4 regions of the Cellulomonas sp. P1_C4 genome follow, and region 1 is predicted to be linked to each of the others. Evidence: riboswitches for the same ligand, from Rfam matches in the RefSeq annotation. Region 1 holds a riboswitch; each other region holds the start of a gene.
The links. Region 1 has a riboswitch for S-adenosylmethionine ahead of AC1DYZ_RS00775 (rhodanese-like domain-containing protein). Riboswitches for the same ligand answer to the same signal wherever they lie in the genome.
Positions count from the first base shown of each region.

Region 2: linked by a shared signal. The riboswitch ahead of AC1DYZ_RS08485 (methylenetetrahydrofolate reductase) and the one ahead of AC1DYZ_RS00775 (rhodanese-like domain-containing protein) in region 1 are both predicted to bind S-adenosylmethionine.
Region 3: linked by a shared signal. The riboswitch ahead of AC1DYZ_RS16550 (LLM class flavin-dependent oxidoreductase) and the one ahead of AC1DYZ_RS00775 (rhodanese-like domain-containing protein) in region 1 are both predicted to bind S-adenosylmethionine.
Region 4: linked by a shared signal. The riboswitch ahead of AC1DYZ_RS19500 (nitroreductase family protein) and the one ahead of AC1DYZ_RS00775 (rhodanese-like domain-containing protein) in region 1 are both predicted to bind S-adenosylmethionine.

Region 1 is NZ_JBFUAI010000001.1:169,693-173,511, forward strand. Features, by position in the region: gene AC1DYZ_RS00770 (O-succinylhomoserine sulfhydrylase) at 1-862, opposite strand, end outside; gene AC1DYZ_RS00775 (rhodanese-like domain-containing protein) at 859-1,272, opposite strand; SAM riboswitch class I at 1,283-1,383, opposite strand; SAM riboswitch class IV at 1,502-1,616, shown strand; gene AC1DYZ_RS00780 (aminotransferase class V-fold PLP-dependent enzyme) at 1,662-3,056, shown strand; gene AC1DYZ_RS00785 (YrdB family protein) at 3,166-3,534, shown strand; gene AC1DYZ_RS00790 (fasciclin domain-containing protein) at 3,744-3,819, shown strand, end outside.
Region 2 is NZ_JBFUAI010000008.1:158,839-162,657, reverse strand. Features, by position in the region: gene AC1DYZ_RS08505 (ATP-binding cassette domain-containing protein) at 1-109, opposite strand, end outside; gene AC1DYZ_RS08500 (TetR/AcrR family transcriptional regulator) at 164-1,330, shown strand; gene AC1DYZ_RS08495 (DNA-3-methyladenine glycosylase I) at 1,400-1,990, shown strand; gene AC1DYZ_RS08490 (hypothetical protein) at 2,064-2,279, shown strand; SAM riboswitch class I at 2,397-2,493, shown strand; gene AC1DYZ_RS08485 (methylenetetrahydrofolate reductase) at 2,561-3,598, shown strand; gene metE (5-methyltetrahydropteroyltriglutamate--homocysteine S-methyltransferase) at 3,606-3,819, shown strand, end outside.
Region 3 is NZ_JBFUAI010000021.1:26,418-30,236, reverse strand. Features, by position in the region: gene AC1DYZ_RS16555 (GNAT family N-acetyltransferase) at 1-260, opposite strand, end outside; gene AC1DYZ_RS16550 (LLM class flavin-dependent oxidoreductase) at 262-1,368, opposite strand; SAM riboswitch class IV at 1,587-1,705, opposite strand; gene AC1DYZ_RS16545 (L,D-transpeptidase family protein) at 1,866-2,741, shown strand; gene AC1DYZ_RS16540 (phosphatase PAP2 family protein) at 2,787-3,461, shown strand; gene AC1DYZ_RS16535 (phosphatase PAP2 family protein) at 3,461-3,819, shown strand, end outside.
Region 4 is NZ_JBFUAI010000034.1:10,111-13,929, forward strand. Features, by position in the region: gene AC1DYZ_RS19490 (ABC transporter permease) at 1-858, opposite strand, end outside; gene AC1DYZ_RS19495 (ABC transporter permease) at 860-1,873, opposite strand; SAM riboswitch class IV at 1,933-2,040, opposite strand; SAM riboswitch class IV at 2,255-2,364, shown strand; gene AC1DYZ_RS19500 (nitroreductase family protein) at 2,381-3,199, shown strand; gene AC1DYZ_RS19505 (GNAT family N-acetyltransferase) at 3,196-3,675, shown strand; gene AC1DYZ_RS19510 (aldo/keto reductase) at 3,672-3,819, shown strand, end outside.

The DNA of each region.
Region 1 (3,819 bases):
CCTGCAGCGCCGACGCCGTCTGGTGCCGCACACGCAGCGACAGCGTCTCCAGGCCCTTGAGCAGCACCCACGCGTTGAACGCCGACAGCGACGGGCCGGTGTTGCGGATCAGGGTCTGCACGGGACCGTGCACGTACTCGTCGGTGCCCAGGATCGCGCCGCCGAGCACGCGGCCCTGCCCGTCGATGTGCTTGGTCGCGGAGTACACGATGACGTCCGCGCCGAGCTCGAGCGGGCGGGAGAGCACGGGCGTGGCGAAGACGTTGTCGACGATCACGGTCGCGCCCGCGGCGTGCGCGAGCCGGCTGACCGCGCCGATGTCGACCAGGTCCTGCATCGGGTTGGACGGCGTCTCGAAGAACACCACGTCCGCCGGCGTCGACAGCGCCTCCTCCCACTGCGACAGCTCGTGGCCGTCGACGTAGTCGGTGCGCACCCCCCACTTGGCCAGGATCTCCTCGAAGATCACGACGGTGGACCCGAAGAGCGCCCGCGCGGACACGATGCGCGACCCCGACTGCACGATCGCGGCGAGGGACGTGAAGACGGCGGACATGCCGGACGCGGTGGCGTACGCGGCCTCGGCGCCCTCGAGCAGGCGCAGGCGCTCCTCGAACGTGGACACCGTGGGGTTGCCGTAGCGCGAGTAGAGGAAGCGGTCGGCCTCGCCGGCGAACGCGGCCTCGGCCTCGGCGGCCGCGTCGTAGACGTAGCCCTGCGTGAGGAACAGCGCCTCGGAGGTCTCCTGGAACTGCGAGCGGACCAGCCCGCCGCGCACGGCGAGGGTGTCGGGGCGCAGGTCGGTGCGCGGGGTGCGGCGGTCGTCCCAGTCGCCGGGACCGGGGACGCGGCGGGGGCTCATGCCTGGCGCCAGGGCAGACCGGCGGCACGCCAGCCGGAGTGGCCGCGGTGGCCGTCCGCGCCGACGTCGCCCTCGAAGCCCTCGAGCACGTTGTAGGCCGGACCCAGTCCCGCCGACGTCGCGGCCTGCGCGGCGGCGATCGAGCGCACGCCCGAGCGGCACAGGAAGACGACGGGCCGCCCGGCCGTGACGCCGGCGTCGGCCAGCTGCTTGAGGAACTGCGGGTTGGGCCGTCCCGACGGGTACGACACCCACTCGACCAGCGCGGAGCGACCGTCGATCTGGGCGGGGTCGGGGATGCCGACGTAGCGCCACTCGGCGTCGGTCCGCACGTCGACGAGCACGGCGGTCTCGTCGGTCGTGAGGAGGTCCCAGGCCTGCTGGGGGGTCAGGTCGCCGGCGTAGCTCATGCAGATCCTCGTCTCATCGGTCCTGGCGGTAGCACCCTCGGCCGAGCACGTGGTGCCCGCGGGTTGCTGCGGCGTCGTCGAGCCAGATCTCTCAGCCGCTCTGGATGGTGCCGGTGATGCTACGCGCGGCGGCACCATCGCTCCAAGTAGTGGACAAGGTGTCCCGGCAGGCGAGACGAACCGCGCGGTGCGTTGACAGGCGCTACGGGCTGCCGCGACCCTCGTTGCAGGTCATGAGCGCCAGCGTCAAGCCCCGGCTCGCTGGCCGGCAACCCTCCTCCGCGGTGGGGTGCCCCGGGTGACGACCTGGCCGTGTCCCGTCCGGGACCCGGCAAGCGCGGGGTTCCACCTGTCGTAGGTGTTCCCCCGGAACGTGTCGGAGGACTTCCATGACCATCATCGCCGAGCGCGCCTCGTGTGCCTCCGTCGACGAGGTGAGCGCGCTGCTCCCGGTCGTCGGCGGCACCACCACCGTCCCGCTGGTGGACGGCACCCAGCGCGTCTACGCCAACCTCGACTACGCCGCCAGCGCCCCCGCCCTCGAGGCTGTGGCGGCGCGCGTGACTGAGGTGCTGCCGCTGTACGCCTCTGTGCACCGTGGTGCCGGCTACCTGTCGCAGGTGTCCACCGCGCTCTACGAGTCCGCGCGCCAGACCATCGCGCGGTTCGTCGACGCGCGTCCCGACGACGTCGCGATCATCACCCGCAACACCACGGACTCGCTCAACCTCCTGGCGGGAGTCGTGCCGGAGGGCGGTCGCGTCCTCGTGCTGGACGTCGAGCACCACGCCAACCTGCTGCCCTGGGTGCAGTCGTCGGAGCGCCACGGCAACCGCACGACGATCCTGCCCATCAAGCACACCGTGGCCGCGACGCTCGACGCCCTGCGCACCGAGCTCGCCCGCCAGCCGTACGCGCTGGTCACGATCACGGGCGCGTCCAACGTGACGGGGGAGGCGCTGCCGATCGACGAGGTCGTGGCGCTCGCCCACGCCGAGGGCGCCCGGGTGGCCGTCGACGGTGCCCAGCTGGTGCCGCACCGCGGGTTCTCGTTGGCGGCGACCGACGCCGACTACGTGGCGTTCTCGGGCCACAAGACGTACGCGCCGTTCGGTGCGGGTGCCCTGGTCGGGCGCCGCGACTGGCTCGACACGGGCACTCCGTACCTCGCAGGGGGAGGTGCGGTGCGCGACGTGCGGGCCGATCGGACGGTCTGGCAGCCGGCGCCCGCGCGCCACGAGGCGGGTTCGCCCAACGTGCTCGGCGCGATCGCCCTGGCCGAGGCGTGCGACCAGCTGGCGGCCCTCCCCGCCGGCGCCCTCGCCGCGCACGAGGAGGCCCTCCGGGCGCGCCTCGTCGAGGGGCTCTCGGGCATCGACGGCGTCGAGATCGCGCGCATCTGGCCCGACTCCGCCGCGCCCGTCGGCGTCCTCACGTTCACCGTGCCGGACCACGACCCGGGCCTGGTCGCCGCGTACCTCGCCGCCGAGCACGGCATCGGCGTGCGCGACGGCCGGTTCTGCGCCCACCCGCTCCTTGCGCACCTCGGCGCGTCGGGCGGGGCCATCCGGGCCTCGGTGGGCGTCGGCACGACGAGCGAGGCGGTCGACCGTCTGGTCGTGGCCCTCACCGAGTACCTCGCCACGGGCCCGCGCGTCCGCTACGAGGTGATCGACGGCTGCTGGGCCGTGGTCGAGGACACCCGCCCGCTGCTCGCCGTGCACGGCTTGGACCACCTGGCCGCGACGGCCGCGGCCGCTTGCGGACCGGCCCTAGACGACTGACTGTCAGTCCCGCCGGGTCGAGAACGTCACCCCGCCGCCAGAGCGGCACGTCGAGGTGACGTTCGGTGAGCTGCCGAACTCGTCGTCGATCGGCCGACAGGATGGTGCCGTGACCACGCCGCCCGCCGCCGGGCCCGCCGTCGGGCTGCTCGGGGTGCTCGCGTTCCTCTGCGAGCTCGTGATGATCGGGCTGCTGGCGGTGGCCGGGTGGCGCCTCGGGACGAGCTCGCCGACGTCGATCACGCTCGCGGTGCTGCTTCCCGCCGTGGCCATCGCGATCTGGGCCCGGTGGATGGCACCGACCTCACGGCACCGGCTCCGGCGCGGGCCCCGCGTCGTGGCGCAGACGGCGCTGTTCATCGCGGTCGGCACGGCCTGCATCTACGCCGGACTGACCACCTGGGGGATCGTCTTCAGCATCATCGCGTCGGCCGTCTTCGCCGGAGCGAAGGACGCCGAGCACCCGCGGCGGACCTGACCTGACCAGGGCCGATCCGCCGGCGAGCTCGCGAGTGTGCGACGAATTCGTGAGTCGCGAGGCACGACTTCGTCGAAAACCCACGACCTCACGATCCCGACTGCATCCGGGAGCCGCGTGACCGGCGAAGAGGAGGCAGGGCGCCCTCCGGTGCCCGCGCGGTGCGGCGCTCCGGCGTCGGCCGCGACCGTCGTCCGCAGGAGCTCACCATGAGGATCCGTCGTACGCTCTCCGTCCTTGCCGTCGCAGGTGTCGTCGCCGGCGGGGGACTCGCCCTCGCACCCG
Region 2 (3,819 bases), on a different contig from region 1:
CGTCGAGGTCGACGCCGTCGAGCACGGTCAGGTCGCCGTAGGACTTGCGCAGCCCCCGGGCGACGACAACAGGAGCGGTCATCGCGATCTCGCCTTCTGTGTATGCCATAAACTGTGTGTGTACCTCATACACACTTGTAGGATCGACCGTCAAGGAGGTGTCGTGGACAACGACGACGAGACGCGTGCGGCCGAGGCGCTGCGCCGCGACCGCGAGAAGGCCGAGCGCGCCGAGGCCAAGGAGGCGGACCGGCTGCGCCGCGAGCTGGAGAAGGCCGACCGCGACGCCGAGCGCGCCGCGCAGAAGGAGGCCGAGCGCTCCCGCAAGGACGCCGAACGGCTCGAGCGCGAGCGCCTGAGGGCCGAGCAGGACCTGGCCAAGGAGGCCGAGCGGCTGCGCAACGAGCGCGAGCGCGAGGCGCAGCAGGCGGTCAAGGAGGCCGCGCGGCAGCTCCGCGAGGCCGAGAAGGCCCAGCGCGCGGCAGCCCTGGCCCAGCAGCAGGCGGCCCGCGCGGCCGAGAAGGCCCGACGCCAGGCCGTGCGCGTGGCGGGGGCCGAGGGCCCGCCGGTGGAGCTGCCCCCCGGCATCGCCGTGCTGTGGCGCACGCCGGTCGAGGGTCGGCCGGGTCCGCGCCCCAGCCTCACGCTCGAGCAGATCGCCGATGCGGGGATCGCTCTGGCGGACGCCGAGGGCATCGACGCCGTCTCCATGGCCCGGCTTGCCGAGTCCCTCGGCTTCACGACGATGTCGCTCTACCGGTACGTGTCCTCCAAGGACGAGGTGCTGGCCCTCATGTCCGACCGTGCCGCCGGGCGCCCGCCCGTCCTCGGGCCGGAGGTCGGCGGTTGGCGCGAGCGGCTCGAGCTGATCCTCGCCATCCAGCGGCCGATCCTGCGCGCGCACCCGTGGCTGGCGCGCACGACCACCGTGCTGCACGCGGTGGGTCCCGGCCGGCTCGCGTGGATGGAGGGGATGCTGTCCGCCCTCGAGGACACGCCCTTGTCCGAGCGGCAGAAGGTGGGCGCGATCGGTCTGCTGGCCACGCACGCCCTGGACCAGCTGCGCGTCACCGAGGAGCTGACCGACAGCCGGCGCACGGCGGCCGTGGGTGCGGCGGACGGCGCCGACGAGTCCCCCGACCTGGGCGCCCTCCTCGGCGTCCTGGCGTCGCCGTCCGCGCACCCCGCGCTGCTGAGGGCGGTCGACGAGGGCGCGTTCTCGTTCGGTCCGGACGACCGCGCCGACGACGGCGAGAGCCTCGACTTCGGGACCATCCTCATCCTCGACGGCATCGAGCGCCTCATCGCGCTCGCGACCCCGACGGCCTGAGCCGCCCACAGCCCCCGACACGCACAGAGGGCCGGCGTCGGTGTCGGCGGTCCCGGGCAGACTCGACGCATGACCTCGCAAGACGTCCCGCGCACCGGCCGCTGCTTCGGCGACGGCAACCCGCTCTACGAGCAGTACCACGACGAGGAGTGGGGCGTGCCCGTCCACGACGAGCACGCGCTCTTCGAGCGGTTCGCGCTCGAGGGCTTCCAGTCCGGCCTCGCCTGGATCACCGTGCTGCGCAAGCGGCCGGCCTTCCGCGCGGCGTTCGCCGGGTTCGACCCGGAGGTCGTCGCGGAGTTCGGCGACGAGGACGTCGCGCGACTCATGGGCGACGCGGGCATCGTGCGCAACCGCGCCAAGATCGAGGCCACCATCGCCAACGGGCGCGCACTGCGGGAGCTGCACGCCGCCGGCGGCACCCTGGAGCAGGTCCTGTGGTCGCACGCACCCGACCGGACCGCCCACGTCCGGCCCGTGACCTGGGCCGACGTCCCGGCGCAGACGCCCGAGTCCCGCGCGCTCGCCACGCAGCTCAAGTCGCTCGGCTTCCGGTTCGTCGGTCCCGTCACCGCGTACGCCGCCATGCAGGCCTGCGGAGTCGTCGACGACCACCTCGCCACGTGCCCGTCGGCCGGCGCGCCTCACCCGTCGGAGTGAGCGCTACTCCTGCCGGGTGACGCTGCTGTGCAGCTCTCGGAACCGGGTGTGACGCGGACTACAGTGCGGGCCTATGACGGAGATGCCCGACGACGACGCACGGCGCGATGCCGAGCGCGCGGCGGCGGAGGCTCTCGCGGACAACGTCGCCCCCGACGCCCGGACCCTCGCCGCGGTGCAGGACGGGCTGCTGTCCGTCCCCGCCGGATCCCCGACGTCGTGGTTCGACGTGCCGTCGCAGCGGAGCCGCATGCAGTCGGGGAACCTGTTCCCTCGCCGCCCGCACTGAGGAGGCTCAAGCCACCCGCGCACGCGCCGCTCCTCGCCGGTTGGACGGCGCCGGACACTCACGTCTCACAGGTCGAGCAAGGTTGCCCAGCATGTGATCGCCGGTCTAGCATCGCGCCTACCATCCAGAGCGGCCGAGAGACCTGGCTCGACGACGCCGCAGCAACCCCCCTCCCCGCCGAGGGTGTGGGTGCTTCCGCCAGGGACGATGGAGTGAGCAATGTCCCCGCAGACCACGTGTCCCCGCACCGCACCGGTGCCGACGACCGGACCGGTCGCGCCGTGAGCGCGGCCGCCGTGGAACCGCGCACGCCCGGCCTGCACGCCGCGCCGGCGGCCCGCCCGCAGACCGCGAACGACCGCCCGACGATCTCCTTCGAGCTCTTTCCGCCGCGGAACCCCGATGCGGCACCCCGACTCTGGGCGACCATCCAGGCGCTCGAGTCCGTCCACCCGGACTTCGTGTCCGTCACCTACGGCGCGTCGGGCAAGACCCGCGTCACCACGCGCGCGCTGGTCCGCCGGCTGCTGCGCGAGACGACGCTCAACCCGATCGCGCACCTGACCTGCGTCGGCACGTCGCGCGCGGAGATCACGGAGATCGTCGGGGAGTTCCTCGACGAGGGCCTGCGGTCGTTCCTCGCGTTGCGCGGTGACCCGCCCACCGAGCAGAGCGACTGGGCGGCCCACCCCGACGGTCTGCAGACGGCCGGCGAGCTGGTCGAGCTGCTGCGCGACATCGAGGCCCAGCGCTGCGCGGACAGCCCGTCGCAAGCGGTCCGGGCGAGGGTGCGCCCGCTGTCCGTCGCGGTCGCGGCGTTCCCCCGCGGCAACCACGCCACCGGCGGCACGCGCGCTCAGGACGTCGCCTCGCTCTTGGCCAAGCAGCAGGCCGGCGCCGACTTCGCGATCACGCAGGTGTTCTTCGACGCGGACGACTACCTGGGTATCGTGGCCGAGGCCCGTGAGGCCGGCGTGACCATCCCGATCATCCCGGGCATCATCCCGACCACGGACCCGGCCCGCCTGCTGCGGGTGCAGGAGCTGACCGGCGTCCCGGTGCCGGACAAGCTCCTGGACCTGCTGGGCTCCGCCGACGACGAGCTCGACCGCCACCGCCGGGGGATCCGCGCGAGCGTCGACCTGGTCAACGGCGTCCTGGACGGCGGAGCACCCGGCGTCCACCTGTACACGTTCAACCAGCACCATGCCGCACTTGACCTGCTCGAGGGTGCACACCTCGACGGCGGAGCTCGGACAGCTCCCGACCTGGCCGGATGGCCGCAGGACACGGCACCCGCCCGACCCCCGAGGGACTGAGAAAGCAATGAGCACTCCGAACTTCCCCGCCAGCTCCGTGCTCGGTTACCCGCGCATCGGCCCGCGCCGCGAGCTCAAGAAGGCCCTCGAGGCGTTCTGGGCCGGTCGCACGACGGCCGAGGAGGTCGAGGCGACCGCCGCCGGCCTGCGCAAGCGCACGCGCACGCGCCTGGCCGAGCTGGGCCTGGCCACCGACGTGCCGGCCATCCCGAGCGCGTTCT
Region 3 (3,819 bases), on a different contig from region 1:
TCGGGCTCGGCGCGCAGCCGGAAGGCACCGCCCGCGACCGCCTCGCCGTCCTCGAGCAGCAGGATCAGCGCACCGTCCGGGGCGGCGAACTGGGGTGCCGGGTAGCGCTCGAGCTCCTGGCGCAGCGCGTCGACGCCGAAGCGGTCGCCGTAGCGCGACGAGTACTCGTGCGCGAGCTCGTCGAGCATCGGTCGCACGGCCTCATCCAGCAGGCCGAACGAGGCGACGGTGAGCTGTGCGCTCGTCGTGGTCGTCGTCATGTCAGGCCGTCGCGGCGTAGCTGGCGGCGGCGAGCGGGAGCCCGAGGGTGTCGCGCAGCGAGGTGCCGGGGTAGCCGGCGCGGAACCGGTCGGCGGCGCGCAGCAGCGGCACGACGCCGTCGACGAGGGCGGGCAGGTCGGTGTGCACCGACGAGGGCCGCACGACGAACCCGTCGGCGATCTCGTCGTCCACCCAGGTGGAGACGAGCTCGGCAAAGCCCGCGGTGGTGCCGACGAACGACAGGGTCCCGGTGTCGACGCCCTCGAGCTCGGCGAGCATCTCGTGCCGGGCCACCGCGCTCGCCCGGTCCGGGCCGACGACGAGGTGCACGTCGACCAGGACGCGCACGTCGCGGCGGTCGCGACCCGCCGCGGCGACCGCGGCCAGCACGCGGAGCCGGGCCMGCGCGGCGTCGTCCGGACCCGTGGCCCGGACGCGCACGACGTCGGCGTGCCGACCCGCCAGGTCGAGGGCGGCGGTCGAGTCGGCACGCACGACGACCGGCGGCCGGCCCTGCGGGGGGCGCCCGGCGGCGGTGGACGGCTTCGACGCGAAGTGCACGCCGTCGTGGGCGACGAACCGGGGCCGCACGGGYGCGCTCTCGTCCCACCGGTCCCAGTGGCGCTCGACGACCCCGACAGCCTCCGCCGCGCTCCCCACTGCCGACAGCTCGACCGACGTCGAGCGCGGGCCGGCCGTCGGCACGTCGTCGATCCGGGTGTCCCAGCCGACCTGCCAGCCGGCGCGTCCGTGGCTCGCGTGGTCGATGGTTGCGATGGCCTTGGCGACGTGCGCCGGCGCGGTGTGCGTGGTGCCGACGGTCGAGACGAGGCCGATCCCGGAGGTGCGCKGGGCGAGTCGGGCGGCGACGAGGGCGGCGTCGAGCCGGCCCTGCAGGGCCGTGTTCCGGCTCGGGTGCAGCGCGAAACCGTCGTCGAAGACCACGAAGTCGAGGGCGCCGCGCTGGGCGACGGCGACCAGCTCGAGCAGGCGGGCGGCGTCGAACAGCCGCTGGCCCTGGGAGCCGTGGTCGCGCCAGGCGGCGGCGTGGGCGCCGGTGTCGCTGAGGTCGATGCCGAGGTGGGCGTGGCGGGTCGAGGCAGGCACGGGGGGTCCGTTCGTTCAGGCGGGAAGAGGGCGCGCGCTCCTCGCCGAGCGCAGCGGCGCTTCGGGGGTACGCGTCGCACGCCCCGGTCGCGGGGCGTGCGGAGGGTGGGTCAGCGCGTCAGCGGCGACAGAGGGCCGGACAGGAACGCGTCAGCATCGAACGGGTGGTGGCCCCGGTCGCGTCCATGGTCCGTCCCTTCGTCCCGGCGGTTGCCGGGGCTCGCATGTTGTCGACGGCGGGACAGATCCCGCCGTGACCAGGTCCTCACCCGGGGCACCCCACCATGCGGAGGGTTGCCATCCAGCTAGCCGGGGCTTCGCACTGGAAATCTTGACCTTATTGGTAGGGAATTTAGACAGGGACCGCGGGGGCGTCAAACATCGGACCACATCGTGAGATGGAATGTCCGACAGTCGGTCGCTTTGCCGGATCGTGCGCGGCAGGCGCACGATGACTTCTCGGGACGTCGTCGGCTGTCCCCGGGCGGAGGTGGGGCGTGGCACGCACGAAGGTCGCCGCCCTCGTCGCGACCGCGGTTCTCGTGCTGACCGGGGCGTGCTCGGGCCCGACAGACGTGCCGCCACCGGCACCCGTGGTGGTCGCCGCTCCGGTCGCCGTGGCCAAGGCCGCCGCTCCCGCGGTCCCCGCGCCGCCGCCGGCCGACCTCGCCGCGCTGCCGGTCACCGACCCCCTGCACGTCGTCGCCGGCCTGCCCGGCACGGACGGGCTCCCGCAGCGCGCCAACGACGACCCGTCGCTGGGCCGCTGGCAGACCGTCGTCGTCGTGCGCGACACCGCCGCACGGGTGGCACCCGCGGGCGCCGCCGTCGGCGTCGTGCCCGCGCTGACCCTCCAGGTCCGCACCACGCTGCCGGTGATCGACCAGCGCGGCCGGTGGCTGCGCGTCATGCTCGCCACCCGCGGCGCGCTTCCCAGCCAGGACGCCGCGCAGGTGAACGACCGCAGTGCGTGGATCGACGCCGCCGACACCGAGGCCGCCGGGACCGGCTGGACCGTCCAGGTGGACACGGCCGCGCAGACGATCACGGTCGACGACGGCGCGTCCACGCGGGTCTTCCCGGTCAAGGCGACCGGCAGCCCGGACAAGCCGACCCCGCACGTGCCCGGGTTCCTCGTCGGCACCCGATGGCTGGAGCCGGGCACGACCACTCCGCGCGTCCTGCTGCTCTCGACGCAGAGCGAGACGATGGACGACTACGACAAGGTGACGGGCACCTCGGCGACCGCGATCCACACGACCACGCTGCGCGGCACGGGGGCGGTCTCCAACGGCTGTGTCCGGGTGGCGGACGACGTGCTCGACCTGCTGTGGCAGGCACCCGCCGGGACGGTCGTCACCATCGTCGGCTGAGGCTCTCGGCGCGCGCCGGGGCTCCGACGCACCTAACCTCCGGGAATGCGTCCCCTGCCGCTCCGTCGCCGCGCGCTGCTGCGTGCCGGGGCGTTCGCGATCGCGTTCACGGTGCCCGTCGCCGTGCTCGCCTACGTGGTGCGCGCCCAGGTGGAGGACGTCCTGCGCCTCGACCGGCAGGCCATCGAGGGCGCCACGTCGTTCACGCGCGCGCACCCGGAGCTCCAGCACGCGCTGGTCGTGTGGCAAGGGCTCTTCCAGGCGAAGTGGGTGAATCTCGCGGCGACCCTGGTCTGCCTCTGGGTGTGGCGGCGCCACGGCCTGACCACCCGGGCGCTGTGGGCGTTCCTCACGATCATGGCCGCGTGGGCGGTGCAGCTCGGCGCGAAGGGCCTGGTGCAACGGACGCGACCGGTGGTGCAGGACGCCCTCGAGCACGCGCCCGGCTCCAGCTTCCCGTCGGGCCACGCGACGAACACGGCCGCGGTGGCGCTGACCCTGACCCTGCTGCTCTGGCCGCTGCTCGGGCGCCGCGGACGGATCATCGTCCCGGTCGTCGCGGCCGCCGTCACCCTGCTCACCGGGCTCGACCGCGTGCTGCTCGGCGTGCACTACCCCTCCGACGTCGTCGCGGGGTTCGCGCTCGGCACCGCCCTCGTGGGCGCGTCCTACCTGGGCTACAGCGGCTGGTCCGCGACTGCTCCCGAAACGGAGGAATGATGCACACCTTCCTGCACCGCTATGAGCTCGACACGACGGCGCCCACGCGCAAGGAGGCCTGGAGGGACTTCGCGGTCCGGGTGCTCGTGCCCGCCGTCGGGCTGTGGGTGGTCGTCGTCGGCGTCGGGTTCCTCATCACGGGCCCGTTGGGTGGGCTGCCAGGCGAGGCCGCGGTCAACCGCTGGTTCGTCTCCATCCGGACGCCCGCCCTGAACTCGGTCACGGCCGCCCTGTCGGCGATCGGCACCACCGAGTTCATCATCGGCGCCTGCCTGCTGTTCGTCGGGCTGTTCTGGTGGCGCACCAAGCAGTGGTGGCTCGCGATCGTGCCCGCGCAGGCGATCGCCGTGCAGGCCGC
Region 4 (3,819 bases), on a different contig from region 1:
CAGGCCGGGCAGGGTGGTCAGCCACCAGGACGTCCGCAGGTAGTCGCGACCCCCGGAGACGAGCGCTCCCCACTCGGGCGCGGGCGGTGGGGCGCCGTAGCCGAGGAAGCTCAGAGCGGACACCGCCAGGATCGCGGCCCCGAGCTGCAGGGCGGCCAGGACCACCACCGGACCCGCCGCGTTGGGCAGCACGTGGCGGAACAGGACGGACCACCAGCGGCTGCCGCCCGCGTGCGCGGCCTCGACGTACACCGACGACCGGACGCGCAGCACCTCGGAGCGCATGATGCGCGCGACGGTGGCGACGCTGGCCAGGCCGACGGCGATCGCGACCTTGACCGTGCCGAAGCCGAGCGCGGTGATGAGCGCGAGCGAGAGGAGCAGGGCCGGGATCGACAGGAGCACGTCGACCGCGCGCATGACGATGTCGTCGAACAGGCCGCCGACGAACCCGGCGAGCAGGCCCACGAGCGCGCCGACGAGAAGCCCGACGCCGACCGCGACGAGCGCGGCCTCGAGGGTCAGGTGCGTGCCGTGCACCACCCGCGTGTACAGGTCGCGGCCCAGCTGGTCGGTGCCGAACCAGTGCGCGGCCGACGGGGCCTGCAGCTTGTCGGCGGGCACGCCGGTGAGCGGGTCGCCGGGAGCGAGCACCTGGGGCACGAACGCGGCGACGAGCAGGAGTGCGAGCCAGGCGATCGCGAGCAGCAGCCCGGGCTTGCGGGCGAGATCGCCCAGCCAGGCGAACCGGCCCGGCGTCGCCGCGTCCTGGCGGTCGCGCAGGGCGTCCGCGAGGCGGTCGGGCGAGGTGGCCGCGAAGTCGTCGGGCGCCAGCTTCTCGTTCAGGAGGTCGGTCATCTCACACCCCCGCCGTCACGGGCCGGCGGGCCGGCGCGACGTCGTCGGCCTCGACCTCGGTCGGGACCGAGACCTTCGTCGGCCGCGTGCGCCGCGCGATCCGGGGGTCCAGCAGCGGGTACAGCAGGTCGACCACGAGGTTGACCAGCACGAAGACCGCCGCGGCGAACAGCACGATGCCCTGGACCACGGGGATGTCCTGGGCGCTGACCGACGTGGCCGTGAGCCGGCCGATCCCGGCGCGCGAGAACACGGTCTCGGTGACGACGGCGCCGGCGAGCAGCTCCCCGATCACCAGGCCGATCACGGTGAGCGCCGGCAGGGAGGCGTTGCGCAGGGCGTGCCGGAAGTGTACGCGGGTGGCTCCGGCGCCCTTGGCGCGCGCGGTGTCGACGTACGGCTGGCCGAGGCTGTGCCGCAGGGACCGCGAGAGCATCTGCGCGATGAGCGCGGCCGTCGGCACCGCAAGCGTCACCGCGGGGAGCACGATCGAGGCGAAGCCCTTGTTGCCGACCGCGGGGAAGATCGGGTTCGCGAACGAGAACCACTGCACGAGCATCAGGCCGAACCAGAACGACGGGATGGCCACGCCGAGCGGGGGCAGCCCGAGCAGGGCGTTCGACAGTCCGCGGCTGCGCACCAGCGTCGCCACGATCGCCAGACCGCCGCCGAGGAGGAGGGCGAGCACGAAGGCGGCGACGGCGATGGCCGCCGTGGGCGGGATGGCCTCGGCGATCAGGCCGGTCACCGGGCGGTGCAGGACCACCGACGTGCCGAGGTCGCCGCGCAGGACGGCGCCGAGCCGCGTCACGTACTGGACCGGCAGGGGCTGGTCGAGCCCGTACTGCGCCCGGAGCGCGTCCAGCTGCTCGGGGGACACGTCGGACGACTCGCTGCCGTACATCAGCGAGACCGGGTCGCCCGGCAGCGCGTAGAGCACGACGAACGAGACCGTGTAGGCGGCCCACAGCACCAGGAGCGCCTGCGCGAGGCGGGCTCCGATGTAGCGGTTCATGTCCCGGCCCGGGGGATGGCGCGCATTGATCGTCCTCGTCCTGCCGGAGTGGTCCGGCGCATCTGTGCTTGCACGGCGGGTGCCGTGCCGGGTAGTCACCTGGAGCACCCCGTCACGCGAAGGGTTGCTGCCCGACCAGCCAGGGCTTGTCGTCGGGGCTCGAGACCGCGGCGAAAGTAGGCACGCCGTGTGGCCCCGTCAACGATCTCGCGCGCCTTCTCACCAGGTGGACACGCCGTCTCAATCCCGTCACGTCGAGACGCGTTCGCCCGTCCGGCCCCGCGTCGTCTCATGGGCCGCCACCGGTTTCCGTGTACCGGGATGTGAGAAGGCTGTCCCGATCGTTGACATCGCCCGACGCGCAGTCGACCCTCCTGCGCAGGTCAGGAGCTCCGCCGTCTGGCTCGGCAGGCGGAGCAGCAACCCTCGGTGACGTGGGGTGCTCCCGAGCAAGACCCGGCCCGCCGGATCACGGCGGGCAAACGTCCGACACCCCGGAGCACCGTCTTGTCCGTCGATCTCCTCCCGTCCTCCGTCGCCGCGCGCTACGGCGGTGCCGCACCCGCCGAGGTCGCGACCTKGGACGTCATCGAGCTCCAGCTCGCCCACCGGTCCGTGCGCCGCTACCTGCCCGACCAGGTCACCGACGCCGAGCTCGCCGCCGTCGTGGCCGCCGCGCAGTCCGCCGCCACCAGCTCGAACCTGCAGCTGTGGAGCGTCGTGGCGGTCCGCGACGACGCGCGCCGGGCCGTCCTGGCGGCGCTCGCGGGCGATCAGGCCCACATCACCCAGGCCCCGCTGCTGCTCGTCTGGCTGGTCGACCTCGGACGCGCGCACGCCATCGCGGCCGCGCACGAGGCCCCGACCGACGGCGCGGCCTACCTCGAGACCGCGGTCGTCGGATTCGTCGACGCCGCCKTGGCCGCGCAGAACGCCGTGCTCGCCGCCGAGTCGCTCGGCCTCGGCACCGTGTACATCGGCGCGCTCCGCAACCGTCCCGCGCAGGTCGCGGAGGTGCTGCACCTGCCGCAGCACGTGTTCGCCGCGTTCGGCCTGGTGGTCGGGCGGCCGGACCTCACGGAGAACGCCCGCATCAAGCCCCGCCTGCCCCAGTCCGCGGTGCTGCACCACGAGACGTACGACGACGCCGAGCACGCCGACGCCGTCGCCGCCTACGAGGGCCGCATCGGCGACTTCTACGCCGAGGAGGGGCTGTCCCACTCGTGGGTCGAGCGGGTGCTCGCCCGGCTCTCCGGGCCCGCCGCGCTCAACGGCCGCGACCAGCTGCGGTCGGCCCTCCAGGCGCAGGGGTTCCCGCTGCGATGACGACGACCACAGCCACCGGGGACGTCACGCTGACCGTCGTGCCGTGGACGCACCCCCATGCAGGTCGCCTGCGCGACCAGATGGACGTCGAGCTGGCTCCGCGCTACGAGGACCTCCGCGAGCACCGCGGCCCGCGAGTGCCCGTCGACCCGGCGTCGATCCTGGTGACCTACGTGGCCTACGACGGGGACCGTCCCGTCGGGACCGCCTCGCTGCGGCGCGCCGGTGGCCAGCACGAGGTGAAGCGGGTCTTCGTCGCGGCCACCCACCGCCGGCGAGGCCTCGCCGCCCGGCTCCTCGAGGCCGTCGGGGGCTGGGCGACCGACGCGGGTGTGCGCACGATCGTCCTCCAGACGGGCGTGAGGCAGCCGGACGCGGTCGCGCTGTACGTGCGCGAGGGCTGGCACGCGATCGAGCCCTTCGGCGACTACGTGGGTGACCGGCTGAGCCTCTGCTTCGCCAAGGACCTGTCATGAGCCGCACCCTCGGACCGCTGTCCGTCTCCCCGGTCGGCCTCGGCGGCATGTCGCTGACCGGCGCGTACGGCACCGCGGACCGCGACGAGTCCGTCGCCACCGTGCAACGAGCACTCGACCTGGGCGTCACGTTCTTCGACACGG